4 regions of the Streptomyces sp. NPDC092952 genome follow, and region 1 is predicted to be linked to each of the others. Evidence: riboswitches for the same ligand, from Rfam matches in the RefSeq annotation. Region 1 holds a riboswitch; each other region holds the start of a gene.
What was found. Region 1 has a riboswitch for cobalamin ahead of ACIQGQ_RS16390 (cobalamin biosynthesis protein). Riboswitches for the same ligand answer to the same signal wherever they lie in the genome.

Region 2: another riboswitch for cobalamin. It lies ahead of ACIQGQ_RS24835 (prenyltransferase/squalene oxidase repeat-containing protein); the one in region 1 lies ahead of ACIQGQ_RS16390 (cobalamin biosynthesis protein).
Region 3: another riboswitch for cobalamin. It lies ahead of ACIQGQ_RS29620 (ribonucleoside-diphosphate reductase subunit alpha); the one in region 1 lies ahead of ACIQGQ_RS16390 (cobalamin biosynthesis protein).
Region 4: another riboswitch for cobalamin. It lies ahead of metE (5-methyltetrahydropteroyltriglutamate--homocysteine S-methyltransferase); the one in region 1 lies ahead of ACIQGQ_RS16390 (cobalamin biosynthesis protein).

What each region holds. Positions count from the first base shown of each region.
Region 1 covers NZ_JBIVPT010000005.1:528,919-533,032, reverse strand. Annotated here, with positions in the region: gene ACIQGQ_RS16410 (alpha/beta hydrolase) at 1-61, opposite strand, end outside; gene ACIQGQ_RS16405 (class II aldolase/adducin family protein) at 128-787, opposite strand; gene ACIQGQ_RS16400 (anion permease) at 1,016-2,308, shown strand; gene ACIQGQ_RS16395 (hypothetical protein) at 2,341-2,571, shown strand; cobalamin riboswitch at 2,720-2,851, shown strand; gene ACIQGQ_RS16390 (cobalamin biosynthesis protein) at 2,990-3,976, shown strand; gene ACIQGQ_RS16385 (cobyric acid synthase) at 3,973-4,114, shown strand, end outside.
Region 2 covers NZ_JBIVPT010000011.1:110,781-114,894, forward strand. Annotated here, with positions in the region: gene ACIQGQ_RS24835 (prenyltransferase/squalene oxidase repeat-containing protein) at 1-926, opposite strand, end outside; cobalamin riboswitch at 1,044-1,181, opposite strand; cobalamin riboswitch at 1,279-1,353, shown strand; gene ACIQGQ_RS24840 (hypothetical protein) at 1,475-2,887, shown strand; gene ACIQGQ_RS24845 (helix-turn-helix domain-containing protein) at 2,998-3,891, shown strand; gene ACIQGQ_RS24850 (ABC transporter ATP-binding protein) at 3,979-4,114, shown strand, end outside.
Region 3 covers NZ_JBIVPT010000016.1:155,284-159,397, forward strand. Annotated here, with positions in the region: gene mctP (monocarboxylate uptake permease MctP) at 1-1,295, shown strand, start outside; cobalamin riboswitch at 1,459-1,603, shown strand; gene ACIQGQ_RS29620 (ribonucleoside-diphosphate reductase subunit alpha) at 1,745-4,114, shown strand, end outside.
Region 4 covers NZ_JBIVPT010000011.1:83,554-87,667, forward strand. Annotated here, with positions in the region: gene glyS (glycine--tRNA ligase subunit beta) at 1-622, opposite strand, end outside; gene ACIQGQ_RS24710 (ATP-binding protein) at 738-1,217, opposite strand; gene ACIQGQ_RS24715 (helix-turn-helix domain-containing protein) at 1,418-2,242, shown strand; gene ACIQGQ_RS24720 (DUF397 domain-containing protein) at 2,242-2,445, shown strand; cobalamin riboswitch at 2,590-2,742, shown strand; gene metE (5-methyltetrahydropteroyltriglutamate--homocysteine S-methyltransferase) at 2,925-4,114, shown strand, end outside.

The DNA.
Region 1 (4,114 bases):
CCGCCGCGCCGGCGCCGAGGACCGTGGTGACGGCTGCTGCCGTGATCGTTGCCGGGCGCACGGCCCCAGTCTCGTGGCGGCGGGGGCGCGCTGCCAGCGGACGGGGCCGTGCGCTGGGCCGGTCGGGTCAGCCCGGCTGTCCGTATCCCTTGAGCGCCTCGCCCACCTCGTCCAGCTGGTCCGGGGTGAGCAGGCTCGGGGTGTGTCCGGGGACGGAGCTCGCGGCGAGCCAGAGGCGGCAGAGCCATTCGAGCTGGGCGGTCCGGTCGTACGCCTGGTCCAGGGTGGCCCCGTAGGTGACGGTGCCGTGGTTGCGGAGCAGGCAGCCGGTGCGGTCCCGGAGCGCGGTGAGCATGTACTCGGCCAGTTCGGGGGTGCCGTAGCGGGCGTAGGCGGCGACGCGGACGGGGCCGCCGAGCATGGCGGCGGCGTAGTGGACCGGGGGGATCTCGGCGACGAGGGTGGAGACGGCCGTGGCGTGCACCGCGTGGGTGTGGACGACGGCGGCGGCGTCCGTGTTCCGGTAGACGGCGAGGTGGAGCGGGAGTTCGCTGGTCGGGACCAGGTCGCCGAAGAGGCGGTTGCCTTCCGGATCGACGCCCACGGCGTCCTCGGGGCGCAGCCGGTCGTAGGGCACTCCGCTGGGGGTGACCAGGATGGTGGAGCCGACCCGGGCCGACACGTTCCCCGACGTCCCGACGACGAGCCCTTCGACCGCCGTCCGCCGCGCGGTGGCGACGACCCCGTCCCAGGCCTGTCCGATCGCGTCGCGTTGCTGATCGCTCATGCGCCGAAGCTGATCGCTCATGTGCAGATCCTGTCAGCCCTGGGGAGCGATGGGTACACGGCCGGGCGGACCGAGGCCTTCCACTCTTCCGGGGGAACGCGCCCCGAGCAGAAACGGAACGCTGTGACTCCGGTTGGAGTCACCACAGTGCCCTCCCCAGTTCATCTTCCGTTTACCCAGGTTGCCTACGGTCCACATGCCAATGACGTCGAACGATTGCCTGGGTAAATGGAACACATCACGCTGCTCCTCGCGATTGTGATCGTGACAGCTCTAGTGTTCGATTTCACGAACGGTTTCCACGACACCGCGAACGCGATGGCGACCACCATCTCGACCGGTGCACTCAGACCGAAGACCGCGGTGGCCATGTCCGCCGTTCTCAATCTCGTCGGCGCGTTCCTGTCGGTGGAGGTCGCCAAGACGATCTCCGGCGGGATCGTCAACGAGGACGGGTTGCGCACAGAAGTGATCTTCGCGGCACTCGTCGGCGCCATCCTGTGGAATCTGCTGACCTGGCTGGTCGGGCTGCCCTCCAGCTCGTCGCACGCCCTGTTCGGCGGCCTGATCGGCGCGGCCGTGATGTCGGCGGGCTGGTCGTCGGTCAACGGCGGCACCGTCGTCACCAAGGTGCTGCTCCCCGCGGTCGCCGCCCCGATCGTCGCCGGTCTCGCCGCGCTGCTGGCCACCCGGCTGACGTACCGGATCGGCGGGAAGATCCGCGACGAGGCCCAGGAGAAGGCCACCGCCAAGGGCTACCGGGCCGGCCAGATCGCCTCGGCCGGGCTGGTCTCCCTCGCCCACGGCACCAACGACGCGCAGAAGACCATGGGCATCATCACGCTGGCCCTGGTCACCGGCGGGGTCCTGCACCCCGGGGCCAACCCGCCGGTCTGGGTGATCGTCTCCGCCGGTCTGGCCATCGCGCTCGGCACCTACCTGGGCGGCTGGCGCATCATCCGCACCATGGGCAGCGGCCTCACCGACCTCAAGCCGCCGCAGGGCTTCGCCGCCCAGACCAGCGCGGCCACGGTCATCCTGGCCTCCTCGCACCTCGGCTTCTCGCTCTCCACCACGCAGTCGTGCTCCGGCGCCGTGATGGGCGCGGGCCTCGGCCGCCAGGGCGGTGTGGTCCGCTGGTCCACCGCCACCCGGATGTTCGTCGCCTGGGGCCTGACCCTGCCGGCCGCCGGTCTGGTCGGCGCGGGCGCGGAGCTGCTCACCAAGCAGGGCACCTGGGGCGTCGTCGTCGTCGCGGCCCTGCTGATCCTGGGCTCCGGCTCGATCTGGCTGCTCTCCCGCCGCAAGCCGGTCGGCCACGACGACGTCGCCCCGGCGGGCGCCGAGGCCCCGGCCCCGGTCCCCGCCGAGCCCGCCGGTGTCGTCACCACGGCCATCGCCGCCGTCAGCCCGCCGCCCACCACCGCGGCCCAGGCCGCCGCCCCGGCCGCGGTCGTCGTGACCGCCGTCCCGGTCACGCCCAAGGCCCCTCAGGACCCGGCGCAGCCCGCCGCCGTCTGACCGGTCCCGCACCGACCGTCTAAGGAATCAGCATGAAAATCGACTGGGCAGCCCTCGGCTCCGTCTTCGGTGTCTCCCTCGTGGTCACCGTCGCGCTGGTGGGCCTCTTCACCCTGGGCATCGTCGGCCTCTCCAAGCAGGCCGAACCGGCGGCGCAGGGCGGCTCCGGCGGCTCGCCGCTGCTGGCCCGCGCCGGCGCGTACGCCTGCTTCGCGCTCTGCGCGGCGGCCGTCGGGTACGGCATCTTCCTGATCGTCGCCTGACCCGCCCCGCGCGCCCCGCATCGGGCCGGACACCCCCGGGTGTCCGGCCCGATGTGCGTCTCAGCACACTGCCCCGCCGCAGGTCAACGGCAGGTTGACGGGCCTTCGCGGGGCATGGTGGACTGCCGGAGCCAATTACGGCGACAGCAGAGGAAGCCGGTGCGAATCCGGCGCGGTCCCGCCACTGTCACCGGGGAGCGGTCCCCCACACCGGACGTCACGGCGCGCGCGAGCGGGCTGGAAGGCCGGGGGCCCCGCGGATCCGGGAGCCAGGAGACTCTCGTCGCCGGTCACGTCGAACCAGGGCGCGGACCCTGAGTGAGGACATATCGCCATGCCCGGCCGCCGTGCGCCCGCCGTCCCAGGCCCCGATGCCTTCCGTACGAGAGTCCGCCGCGGCGCGACGGCCGGCTGAGCCGTGCGAGCCGACCGCATCTTCGCGTACGGCGCCACCGCCGGTCTCCTCGGCGACCTGCTGCTCGGTGACCCCCGCAGGGGCCACCCGGTCGCCGCCTTCGGGCGGGCCGCGGCGGGCGTCGAGCGCCGCCTGTGGCACGACCACCGCGGCTGGGGCGCGCTGCACACCCTGATCTGCGCCGGAGCCGCCGTGGGCGGCGGTGCGCTGGCCGCCCGCGCGGTACGCCGCAGCCCCGCCGCCTCCGTGGCGCTGACCGCCGCCACCACCTGGTCCGTCGTCGGCGGCACCTCCCTGGGCCGGGAGGCGCGGGCCATCGGCGGCGCGCTGGAGGCCGGTGACATCGCCCTGGCCCGGGAGCGGCTGCCGCATCTGTGCGGGCGCGACCCGCAGTCCCTGGACGGGCCGCGGATCGCCCGCGCCGTGGTGGAGTCCGTGGCGGAGAACACCTCGGACGCCGTGGTCGGCGCCCTGGTGTGGGGAGCGGTGGGCGGGGTCCCCGGGCTGGCCGGGTTCCGGGCCGTCAACACCCTCGACGCCATGGTCGGCCACAGGTCGCCGCGGCTGCGCCGCTACGGCTGGGCCTCGGCCCGCCTCGACGACCTCGCGGGCTGGCCCGGCGCCCGGCTCACCGCCCTGCTCGCGGTGGCCGCCGGGGGACGCCCCCGGGACGCGCTGCACGCCTGGCGGGCCGACGCCGCCAAGCACCCCAGCCCGAACGCGGGCCCGGTGGAGGCCGCGTTCGCCGGGGCGCTCGGCGTACGGCTGGGCGGGACCCTCGCGTACGGCGGCCGGGTCGAGCACCGCCCGGTGCTCAACGGGGAGCGCGGCCGGGCCGTGGAGGGCGCGGACATCGAACGCGCGGTGCGGCTGTCGCGGCGGGTCGGCGCGCTGGCCCTCGGCGTGTGCGTGGCGGGGCGGCTCGGCGCCGGCCTCGCCGCACGACGGATCGCCGCTCGGCGGACCGGTACCGGACGGAGGAGCGCATGAGCGGCGGACTGCTGGTCGCCGGAACCACCTCGGACGCGGGCAAGAGCGTCGTCACCGCGGGCATCTGCCGCTGGCTGGTGCGCCGGGGCGTGAAGGTCGCGCCCTTCAAGGCGCAGAACATGTCGTTGAACTCGTTCG
Region 2 (4,114 bases), on a different contig from region 1:
CGGCCGCCGAAGTCCCGGGGGTCGCGTTCGGTCGACTCGGCGAGCAGGGCGAGCCGGGCCGCGGCGGCCGTGCTCGGGGCCTGGTCCCTGCCGCCGGGGAGGACGTAGTCGTCGACGTGGGCCGCGAGGAAGCCGACGACCTTGTCGAGGGCACCGCTCCTGCCGCGGGCGGCGGCCAGGGCGTACGCGGTCTCCGTGGTGAGCAGGTAGTTCGGGGTGCCGGTGCCCTCGTCGACGATGCGTTCGCCGTCGCTCAGCAGGTCCTGGAGCCAGGAAGCGGCGCCCGCCACGTCGACCCGGCCGGGGGCTCCGGTGGGTCCGCCGCCCGGGTTCGGGGAGGTGCCGCCCTGGGCGCGGACGTCGTCGGGGCTGAAGGTGGGCCGGCCAGTGGTGCCGCCGATGTCGGTGCCGCCGTACACCCAGGCGTCGACGTCACCGTCCTTGAGCTTGCGGTCCATCGCCCCGTACTGGCTGTAGGTCCAGTCGTCCTGGCCGGGCGAGGCGACCCAGTACGACCAGTAGGCGGTCGCCTGCGGGGTCAGGACGCAGTCCTCCTTGTCCGGGGTCGGGTACTGCGTACCGGTGCCGAGGCCGATACGGCAGATGAAGCCGGGGCCGTCGTGCTGGGTCCCGGTGGTGGTGAAGCCGGCGTCGCGGAAGAGCTCGTAGCCGGTGGTGGGGGTGGTGTCGCAGCCGCGCTCGACCTTGCCGCCGAAGGGCGTGAAGTCGACGGCGAGGACGGCCCCCCTGGTCGCGGTGCAGTCCCCGACCGGGGCCGCGGCGGCGGGCAGGCCGGTGAGGAGGTACGCGAGGCAGGACGCGACCAGGACGACCAGCGCGGACAGCACGGCGGCCGGGGCGCCCGGCCGTCTCCGCACGTGTCGTGCACGCCGTATGTGAGTGTCCTCGCACTCCACGGTTCCCATCACGGCCCCTTCGCTGTGTGGCCGAAGCGGGTGGCGGGGAACGTGGCAGCGGCCCCGTCCCGGCGGTGAGCCGCAGGGCGGAGCAGGTCGCACCACGCCGTAGTCCGCGACGGCGTCCGTTGCTGTGGAACACGCTCCAGGCACTCCGGCTCGCCCGACCGGGATCGGGCCTACGGTTGCGGGTCAGCGCCGGACTTCGACCGGCTTCCCCTGGAACAGCTTTGCGTATCAGCCGGATTGGAGCATGCGTTCGTGGGGACCGTCAAGACCGCTCCGTACGATGCGGGTTCACGCCGCTGCGCACAGTGGCCAAGCCGGTCGGACGTCCGGTACTGTCCGGCCCTGCCGAGTGGGGGAACCCGGTGCGACTCCGGGGCTGACGCGCAGCGGTGTGGGGCGGCGACTGCCTTCCCGAGCCCGAATGCCCATACGGCACTGGCTAGTTGGAAGTCGGTCCACGCGTTCCGGACGGCGGCCACGCCCCGTCGTACGCACCCCTCGCGGGGACCGGCGAGCGGGGCCGGCGTCCCTCACCTCTGGAGCACGCCATGCCCCGTACCAGTACCGTCCGCCGCGCCGCGTTCACCGCGGCGGCCGCCCTCGGCGCCTTCGCCCTGACCGCCCTGCCGGCGGCGGCGACCTCGACGCCGGCACAGATCGCCACCTCCACCGCCAACGGTGTCGGATACCTCAAGTCCCTCCAGGGGGCGGATGGTTCGTACGCCGGGTCGGGGCTCTCCAACGAGTGGGCGTTCAGCGCGTTCGCCGCCGCCGGTACGGCCGCGGTGGACGTCATCCCCGGCGGCGACGCGACGAAGAACGCGAGAACGGTCTACCGGAACCTGCTCTCCACCGGTTCCTGGCCCTCGGCCTCCCCGGTCGTCACCGACTACGAGCGCGCCGCGCTGAACGCGTACGCCGCGGGGATCGATCCCGCCCGGGTCTCCGCCTCCCGCAACCTCGTCGCCGACATCTACTCCTACTGGCAGACCGCCGAGCCCGGCTACTTCGGGCCGTCCGCCAACTTCAACGGCACCGTCTTCGCCGCCCTCGCCCTGAACGGCGCCCGGACCACCGCCGACCGGATACGCGTACCCCAGTCCCTGCGCGACGCGATGATCACCCGGATCCGCGCCAACCAGCACGACGACGGCGGCTGGAACTTCGGCAAGGCGGAGGGCGACCCCGCCCAGCTGGCCGCCGAGGGCGACGTCGACATGACCGGGGCGGCCATGGCGGCGCTGTGCGTCTCCGGCGCCCCCGCCACCGACCCCGACATCGTCGAGGCCAGGACGTTCCTGAAGAACAAGCTCGTCGTCAACACCGGCGCCTTCGACGCCATGTACGGGGTCAACACCGACTCCAACGGCTGGGCCGTCTCCGGCCTCAACGCCTGCGGCATCAACGCCCAGACCGGCGACTTCCTCACCTCCAAGGGCAGGACCCCGGTCGACTTCCTGATCGGCCAGCAGTTCAACCCGGGCGGCGGCTTCCGGTACCTGCCCACCGACACCGCCCCGCAGGCGTACGCCTCCATCGACGGACTGCGGGCGGTGGCCGGCGGCGGCTTCACCTCCGCACCGCCCACTCCGGCGACCGCCGGCGCGCCCCGGTGGGTCGGCCAGGCGTCGCTGTCCTCCGGCACCGCGAGCAGGTTCGCGCTGACCGTGGACGACGGCACCGGCTCGCTGAAGGTGTGCTCCGTCACGCTCACCGCGACCGGCGCCACGACCACACTCGGCGCGGTACTGGACGCGGCGGCCGGCGCGGCGGCCCCGTCCGGCTGCGTCACCGGCGTCACCCCGGCCACCGGCACCGGCCCGATCACCGCCCTCAACGGCAGGACCAACAGCGGCTCCACCGTCTGGAAGGCGAGTGTCGACGGCGCCGCGTTCACCACGGCGGCGCGCGAGAGCGCCGTCGCGGTCGGCGACACGATCGCCCTGCGTCTGGGCTCCTGATCCCGGGTCGGGTCCGTCCGGGCCTTCGCCCCCGCCCGACCGGTGGGGGTGGAAGCCCGGATAGACTCGCCCGTATGACCCGATCATCCCGTAATGGCACAAGTGCGGGGATGTGGCGGCGCGAGGCGGGCACCGCGGTGCGCCGGGTGGTGCGAGTCCCGGAGCGGGCGGTGGCGTCCGGGCACACGGGGAGCCCCTTCGCGATCCTCGCCGGGTCGCAGATCCCGTCCGTACCCACGGAGTGGGTGCCGCACGCGCACGACCTGCACGAACTGGTCTGGGTGCGCGGGGGAACACTGACGTCCCGGGTGGAGGACCGCGTCCTCACCGTGTCCGAGGGGCACGGGCTGTGGATGCCGGCCGGGGTGGTGCACGGCGGGCGGACCACGGCGGGCGTCGAGTTCCACAGCGCCTTCTTCGCACCCGACCGCACCCCGGTCGCGTTCGGCTCGCCGACCGCGATCACGATGACGCCGGTCCTGGAGTCCCTGCTGACCCACCTGGCCCGCACGGACCTCGACGCCGGGGCCAGGGCGCGGGCGGAGGCGGTCGTCTTCGACGTACTGCGACCCTCGGAGCGCCAGTTCGCCCTGCGACTGCCCGGCGACCCCCGGATCGACCCCATCGCCGAGACCCTGCTGGACGACCCGGCCGACCCCCGCTCGCTGGACGGGTGGGCGCGGACGCTGGGGATCAGCGACCGTACGATCGCCCGCGCCTTCCGCCGGACGACCGGGCTCTCCTTCGCGCAGTGGCGGCAGATGCTGCGCGCCCATCACGCACTGACCCTGCTCTCCGAAGGTCTCGACGTGCGGGACGTCTCCGATTCCCTGGGGTACGCGCAGCCCAGCACGTTCATCGCCGCCTTCCGGCGCGTCATGGGCACGACCCCGGGCGCCTTCTTCGGCGAAACGGGCGGAGCCGTCGGAGCCGTCGGAGCCGGCCGGGCCGGTGGCGCCCCGGACGGTGTCCGGAATCCCGCATCGGGTGTCCAGAACTCCTGATTGCCGCCACGACAAGCGGAAGATAGGGTTCCCTTAGTTAGGTAACCCTTAGTTGCCGCTGTCCGCTCCAGTCACCCGGATCCCTCGATGCTCACTCGCTCCTTCCGGCGCACCGCCGCGCGCATCACCGCGCGCGCCGCCGGCCCCGCCGACGCCCCCGCCCGTTCGGCGCCGGTCCCCCTCGGCGGCCACGACCTGGTCCTGCGTTACGGCAGGGCGCCGG
Region 3 (4,114 bases), on a different contig from region 1:
CCACCTCGGACTTCGTCCGCGGGCGGTTCGGCTCGAAGGGGCTGTCGCTGGCGGTCGCCGTCACCGGCATCCTCGCCACCATGCCGTACATCGCGCTCCAACTCGTCGGCATCCAGGCGGTGCTGGACGTGATGGGCGTCGGCGGCGGCGAGAACACGCACTGGTTCGTCAAGGACCTGCCGCTCCTGCTCGCGTTCGCGGTGCTCGCCGCGTACACCTACTCGTCCGGGCTGCGCGCGCCCGCGCTGATCGCGTTCGTCAAGGACGGGCTGATCTACCTGGTCATCGCCGTGGCGATCATCTACATCCCGATCAAGCTGGGCGGCTTCCACGACATCTTCGCCAAGGCCGGCGAGGCGTTCTCCGAGACCAATCCGGCCACCGGCAAACCGCGCGGCGCGCTCGCCCCGGGCGAGGCGGGTCAGTGGGGGTACGCGACCCTGGCGCTGGGCTCGGCGCTGGCACTGTTCATGTATCCGCACTCCATCACGGCGACGCTCTCCAGCCGCAGCCGCAACGTGATCCGGCGCAACACCACGATCCTGCCGCTGTACTCGCTGATGCTGGGCCTGCTGGCGCTGCTCGGCTTCATGGCGATCGCCGCCGGGATCAAGGTGGACAACGGGCAGCTGGCCATCCCGCAGCTGTTCGAGAACATGTTCCCGGACTGGTTCGCGGGGGTGGCCTTCGCCGCGATCGGCATCGGCGCGCTGGTGCCCGCCGCGATCATGTCGATCGCCGCGGCGAACCTCTTCACCCGCAACATCTACAAGGACTTCCTGAAACCCGACGCCACCCCGGAGCAGGAGACCAAGGTCTCCAAGCTGGTGTCGCTGCTGGTCAAGGTCGGCGCGCTGGCCTTCGTCCTCACCATGGACAAGACCGTCGCGATCAACTTCCAGCTGCTCGGCGGGATCTGGATCCTCCAGACGATGCCGGCCCTGGTCGGCGGGCTGTTCACCCGCTGGTTCCACCGCTGGGCGCTGCTCGCGGGCTGGGCGGTCGGCATGGTGTACGGGACGGTCGCCGCGTACGGGGTCGCCTCGCCGACCCAGAAGCACTTCGGCGGTTCGTCGGCGGAGATCCCCGGCATCGGCGAGATCGGCTACATCGGCCTCACCGCGTTCGTGCTGAACGTGGTCGTGACGGTGGTGCTGACCTTCGTCCTGAACGCCATGAAGGCGCCCGCCGGTACGGACGAGACCTCGCCGGCCGACTACACGGCCGACGCGGGCGACCCGGGCGTGCGGGCGAAGCTCCCGCCGGCCACCGCGGGGGCTCCGGGCGGCCACTGACGGGCCGCTTCCCGGCGCCCCGGGAACACCTCCGGCAGGGCCCGTTCCCGGGCTTCCACGGCCCGCTCCCGCCCCTTCCCGAGGGGTGGGGGCGGGCCGTCCGCCGTTCCGGGAGCGATCCGATCCTGCGTCGTACGACACAACATGTGGGGGCTGCCTCATCGGGCGGCCCCCACATGTATGCTCGTCCTCGCTGTCGTCGCAGGGGAATCCGGTGCGAATCCGGAACTGTCCCGCAACGGTGTATCCGGTGCGCTTTTGCGCACTCCGAGCCAGTCCGACGACCTGCCGACAGCGCATCCGGCTCGACCGAACCGGATGCCCAGACGTCCGGGCCTCGCGGTTGGGCCGGTGGACGCCGCGCGGAGTGCTGCCCCGGCCCGGGTGCGTCCTTCGCGGGCTTCCCCCGTGCCCCCGCCGGCCCCGAGCCGAGCGTGGGAGAGCAACACGTGACCATCGCGCCAGCCGATCCGGCTTCAGTCGCCGCGTCCGTCGAGTCCGAGGCAGCCGCACAGGACGGTCCCGGAGCGGCGCTGCTGCGGACCCTGACCGCCCTCACCGCCGATCTGCCCGACACCGACCCCGGCCGGGTCGCCGCCGCCGCCCTGCGCGGCCGCAGCGCGCGGGCGGACGAGGCGGAGCTGCGTTCGCTGGCCACCGAGGCGGCCGCGGGCCTGATCTCCGAGGACCCCGCGTACTCCCGGCTGGCCGCCCGGCTGCTGACCCTCGCCATCGCGGACGAGGCGGCGGGCCAGGGCGCGGTCTCCTTCTCCGCCTCGGTCGCCGTGGGGCACCGCGAGGGCCTGATCGCGGACCGCACCGCCGCCTTCGTCGCCCGGCACGCGGAGGCGCTGGACGCGCTGGTGGGGCAGTCGCTCGCCGACGGCGCGGACGACCGCTTCGGCTACTTCGGGCTGCGTACCCTGCACAGCCGCTACCTGCTGCGCCACCCGCACACCCGCCAGGTCGTCGAGACCCCGCAGCACTTCATGCTCCGGGTGGCGTCCGGGCTCGCCGAGGACGAGTCGCAGCGCGCCCTGGACGAGGTGGCGGCGCTGTACGGGCTGATGAGCCGGCTCGACTACCTGCCCTCCTCCCCCACCCTGTTCAACTCCGGTACCCGGCACCCGCAGATGTCCTCCTGCTATCTGCTGGACTCGCCGCTGGACGAGCTGGACTCGATCTACGACCGCTACCACCAGGTGGCCCGGCTCTCGAAGCACGCGGGCGGCATCGGCCTCTCGTACTCCCGCATCCGCTCGCGCGGTTCGCTGATCCGCGGCACCAACGGGCACTCCAACGGCATCGTGCCGTTCCTCAAGACGCTGGACGCCTCGGTCGCCGCCGTCAACCAGGGGGGCCGCCGCAAGGGCGCCGCCGCCGTCTACCTGGAGACCTGGCACGCGGACATCGAGGAGTTCCTGGAGCTCCGCGACAACACGGGCGAGGACCAGCGGCGCACGCACAACCTGAACCTGGCGCACTGGGTGCCGGACGAGTTCATGCGCCGGGTCGAGGCGGACGGCGAGTGGTCGCTGTTCTCCCCGGCCGACGTGCCCGACCTGGTCGACCTGTGGGGCGACGCGTTCGACGCCGCGTACCGGGCCGCCGAGGCGAAGGGCCTGGCCCGCCGGACGCTCCCGGCCCGCGAGCTGTACGGCCGGATGATGCGCACCCTCGCCCAGACCGGCCAGGGCTGGATGACCTTCAAGGACGCCTCCAACCGGACCGCGAACCAGACCGCCGAGCCGGGCAGCGTCGTCCACTCCTCGAACCTGTGCACCGAGATCCTGGAGGTCACCGACGACGGCGAGACCGCCGTCTGCAACCTGGGCTCGGTCAACCTCGGCGCGTTCGTCACCGGCGGCTCCATCGACTGGGAGCGGCTGGACGCCACCGTCCGCACCGCGGTGACCTTCCTGGACCGGGTCGTCGACATCAACTTCTACCCGACCGAGCAGGCGGGCCGCTCCAACGCCCAGTGGCGCCCGGTGGGCCTGGGCGCCATGGGGCTCCAGGACGTCTTCTTCCAGCTGCGGCTGCCGTTCGACTCGCCGGAGGCCCGCGCGCTCTCCACCCGGATCTCCGAGCGGATCATGCTCGCCGCCTACGAGGCGTCCTGCGAGCTCGCCGAGCGCTCGGGCCCGCTGCCCGCCTGGGAGCGGACGCGCGCGGCGCGCGGGGTGCTGCACCCCGACCACTACGACACCGGGCTGAACTGGCCGGAGCGCTGGGAGGCGCTGCGCGCCCGGGTCGCGAAGTCCGGCATGCGCAACTCGCTGCTGCTGGCCATCGCGCCGACCGCGACCATCGCCTCGATCGCCGGGGTGTACGAGTGCATCGAGCCGCAGGTCTCCAACCTCTTCAAGCGCGAGACGCTCAGCGGTGAGTTCCTCCAGGTCAACGCGTACCTGGTGGAGGAGTTGAAGCAGCTCGGCGTGTGGGACGCGCGGACCCGTGAGGCGCTGCGCGAGGCGAGCGGCTCGGTGCAGGGCTTCGCCTGGATCCCCGAGGACGTGCGGGCGCTGTACCGCACCGCGTGGGAGATCCCGCAGCGCGGCCTGATCGACATGGCGGCGGCCCGTACCCCGTTCCTGGACCAGAGCCAGTCGCTGAACCTGTTCCTGGAGACGCCGACGATCGGCAAGCTCTCCTCGATGTACGCGTACGCCTGGAAGCAGGGGCTGAAGACGACGTACTACCTGCGTTCGCGCCCGGCGACCCGGATCGCCCGCGCGGCCTCCGGCCAGGCCGCGGCCGCCGCCCCCATTCCCGTACAGCAGGCGTCGGCACCCGACGCGGACGCGATCGCCTGCTCC
Region 4 (4,114 bases), on a different contig from region 1:
CCTCGTCGAGGTAGTAGCGGCTCATCTCGTACTCGGCCTGGCCGAAGGCCTCGCCGTAGGTGACGCCGGGCGCGTACTGGAGGTCCTTGAAGTGGTTCACGCCCTGGAGCGCCATCAGGATGCGCTCGATGCCGTAGGTGATCTCCACGGACACCGGGTCCAGCGTGATGCCGCCCGCCTGCTGGAAGTAGGTGAACTGGGTGATCTCCAGTCCGTCCAGCCACACCTCCCAGCCCAGGCCCCAGGCACCGAGCGCCGGGGAGGCCCAGTTGTCCTCGACGAAGCGGATGTCGTGGGCGTCGGTGTCGATGCCCAGGGCACGGAGGCTGCCGAGGAAGAGCTCCTGGGCGTTGCCCGGCTCCGGCTTCAGGATGACCTGGTACTGGGTGTGCGTCTGGAGGCGGTTGGGGTTCTCCCCGTACCGGGAGTCGTCGGGGCGGACGCTCGGCTCCACGTACGCCACCCGCCAGGGCTCCGGGCCCTGGACGCGCAGGAACGTGGAGGGGTTGAGCGTGCCCGCGCCGACCTCAGTGTTCATGGGCTGAACGTTCAAACAACCTTGTTCGGCCCAGTAGGTGTTCAGCACCTGGAGAGCTTCTTGCATCGTCAACACTGAGATCATTCCTTCACGGACGCGGCGCGCGGACTTCGGAGCACTTCCCGGCCGGAGCACAGGAGACCCTGAGTCCGGCGAGTCTATCGAGCGGGAAGGAACCCCCCGATCGCCGAATGCGGGGTCAGGCCAGCGCGACCTCGCACCACACGGTCTTGGTGTACGGATCACCACCGGTGGTCCCCCACCGCCGCGACAGGGCCTCGACCAGGAGCAGCCCCCGGCCGCTCGTGTCGAGACCGGCGGAGGACGCCCGGACCGTGCCGGGGGCGGGCGGGGTCCGGTCGGGGCTCGCGTCCGTCACCTCGACGAGCAGTTCCGGTTCCCCTCCCTGGAGGGTGAGCCGCAGCCGGAAGTCCCGGCCGGGCACCCGTCCGTGCCGTACGGCGTTGGAGGCGAGCTCGGCCACCAGCAGTTGCGCCGTCCGGTTCGCCTCGCTCCCGTGCGGCCAGCCCCAGCGGTGGATCTCCTCGGCCGCGAGACGGCGGGCGAGCCGGGCACCACGCGGGGTGGCCGAGAGCAGGATGCCGAAGTGGCGGGCGGGGGCGCGGTGTTGTCCGGAGGCGGGGCGGGGCTCCGGAGTGGGGGAGGTTTCGCGATTCATGTCACTCAGCGTGTCCACCCGGATCTACGGTGACCAGTAGCGACACCCGTACAGGGCGTGACTGTCCGGGTCTTGTCCGGGTCTGTCCGGGCTGTGTGGCGTTACCCGTTTCCCCAGCGAGGAGTTGAGCATGCACGGATCGGATGTGGAGGTGTGCGAACGTGAGTCTGACGGGGCATTCGGTACAGGCCGGTGACGGAATGGAGCCGCACGACGCCGTCGACGAGGAGTCGACGCTCGTCCTGCGGATGATCGGCCGGACCGTCAAGCGCTGGCGCGACCGGCTGAACATGACCCAGGCCGAGCTGGGGGCGGCCATCGGCTACAGCGAGGAACAGGTCTCCTCGGTGGAACGGGGACGGCGCGCCCCGAGCGCGGCGTTCCTGGAGCGGGCGGACGAGGTGCTCGGGGCGGGCGGCATGATCGCCGCCCTGTGCAAGGAGGCCGAGGAGGCGCGGTTCCCGAAGAAGGTGCGGGATCTGGCGAAGCTGGAGGACCAGGCGATCGAGATCTGCGCCTACGACAACTCCGTCGTCAACGGGCTGCTCCAGACCCAGGAGTACGCCAAGGCGCTGTACGGGATGCGGCGCCCGGCCTTCAGCGAGGAGGAGATCGAGCGGCTCGTCGCCGCGCGGATGGCACGCCAGGAGATCTTCCACCAACAGCCCGCCCGGGTCTTCACCTTCATCATGGAAGAGGTGACGCTCCAGCGCCCCCTCGGGGGCAGAATGGTGATGCGGAAGCAGCTCGAACATCTGCTGGAGTTCGGCCAGCGGCGAGACGTGGAGATCCAGGTAATGCCCACGAATCGCGAGGATCACACAGGTCTCGCAGGGGCGTTCAAGCTACTGCGGCTGGACAACGGGGAGACCGTTGGACACAGCGAGGCCCATCTCATCAATCGACTGTTCTCACACCCCAAAGAGATCCAACTCTTCGAGATCCGCTGTGGCATCATCCGGGCCCAGGCCCTCACCCCGCGTGAGTCGCTGGCCTTCATCAAGAAAGTGCTGGGAGAGATGTAATGACCAACCCCTCGACAGCGAACAGTTCCGTGCTGGAGTGGTTCAAGAGCAGCTACAGCACCAATGACGGCCCGGACTGCGTGGAGGTAGCCGTCGTCCCCGAGACCGTCCACGTACGCGACTCCAAGCAGACCCACGGCCCCCGGCTCGCCTTCGGGCCCCAGCAGTGGACCGCCTTCGTCTCCTACGCCACCCACCACTGACGTACGCGCGCGACGAACGCACCCGCGCCCCGCATCCGGCCTCCCGTCGGGTGCGGGGCGTCGTTGTGTTGTGGCGGCCGGTGCGGGCGGGGTCGTAGGGTGGGCCGTGCAGCTGGTTCGCCCCGTCCGCCAGGCGGGGAGTCGTAAGAGGGAACCCGGTGGGAATCCGGGACTGCCCCGCAGCGGTGAGTGGGAACGACCGCCGTCATACGCACTGGGGCCCGAGACAGGGTCCTGGGAAGCGACGGCCAGTAGGTGTCCGCCTTTGGGCGGGCGAGCCCGCGAGTCCGAAGACCTGCCACTGCCCGCGCGCGTACGACGCGTGCGCGGACATCCCGGTGACCTCGTGGGCGGGTCGGCGTACATATCCGGCGGACGGCCGTGCCCTGTGGCGCGAGGCCGCACCGCGGGACATGCCACTCCTTCGTGCCGCGCGGGTCCTCGGGATCCCAGGGATACGTCTCTCGAAGGAGATCTCCGTGACCGGCAGGACCGCAGCCGCGGCAGCACGGGCGACCGTGTACGGCTACCCCCGTCAGGGGCAGAACCGTGAACTGAAGAAGGCGATCGAGGGTTACTGGAAGGGCCGCGTCACCGCCGACGCGCTCCGTGCCATCGCCGCCGGCCTGCGCCGCGCCAACTGGCGGGAGCTGACCGAGGCCGGCATCCACGAAGTGCCCACCGGCGACTTCTCGTACTACGACCACGTGCTGGACACCAGCGTCATGGTCGGCGCGGTCCCCGACCGGCACCGCACGGCCGTCGCCGCCGACGCCCTGGACGGCTACTTCGCGATGGCGCGGGGAACCCAGGACGTGGCGCCGCTGGAGATGACCAAGTGGTTCGACACGAACTACCACTACCTGGTGCCCGAGCTCGGGCCGAACACCGTCTTCTCCGCCGACTCCACCAAGCAGGTCTGCGAGTTCCGCGAGGCACTGGCCCTCGGGCTGACGCCCCGGCCCGTCCTGGTCGGCCCGGTCACCTACCTCCTCCTCGCCAAGCCCGCGCCCGGGGTGGCCGGCGGCTTCGACCCGCTCACCCTGCTGGACCGGCTGCTGCCGGTGTACGCCGAGGTCCTCGCCGACCTGCGCGCGGCGGGCGCGGAGTGGGTGCAGCTCGACGAACCCGCCCTAGTCCAGGACCGCACCCCGGCCGAGCTGAACGCGGCGGCCCGCGCCTACCGCGACCTGGGCGCCCTCACCGACCGGCCGAAGCTGCTGGTGGCCTCGTACTTCGACCGGCTCGGCGAGGCGCTGCCGGTGCTCGCGAAGGCCCCCGTCGACGGGCTCGCCCTCGACTTCACCGAGGCGGCCGCCGCCAACCTGGACGCCCTGGCCGCCGTCGGCGGGCTGCCCGGGAAGCGGCTGGTGGCCGGGGTGGTCAACGGCCGCAACATCTGGGCCGACGACCTGGAGAAGTCGCTCTCCACGCTCGGCACCCTGCTCGGCCTCGCCGACCGGGTCGACGTGGCCGCCTCCTGCTCCCTGCTGCACGTCCCGCTGACCGTGACCGCCGAGCGGGACCTCGATCCGCAGATCACCCGCTGGCTCGCCTTCGCCCGGCAGAAGACCGCCGAGATCGCCACCCTCGCCAAGGGGATCACCCGGGGAACGGACGCGATCGCCGCCGAACTCGCGGTGAACCGGGCGGCGTTGTCGTCCCGTGC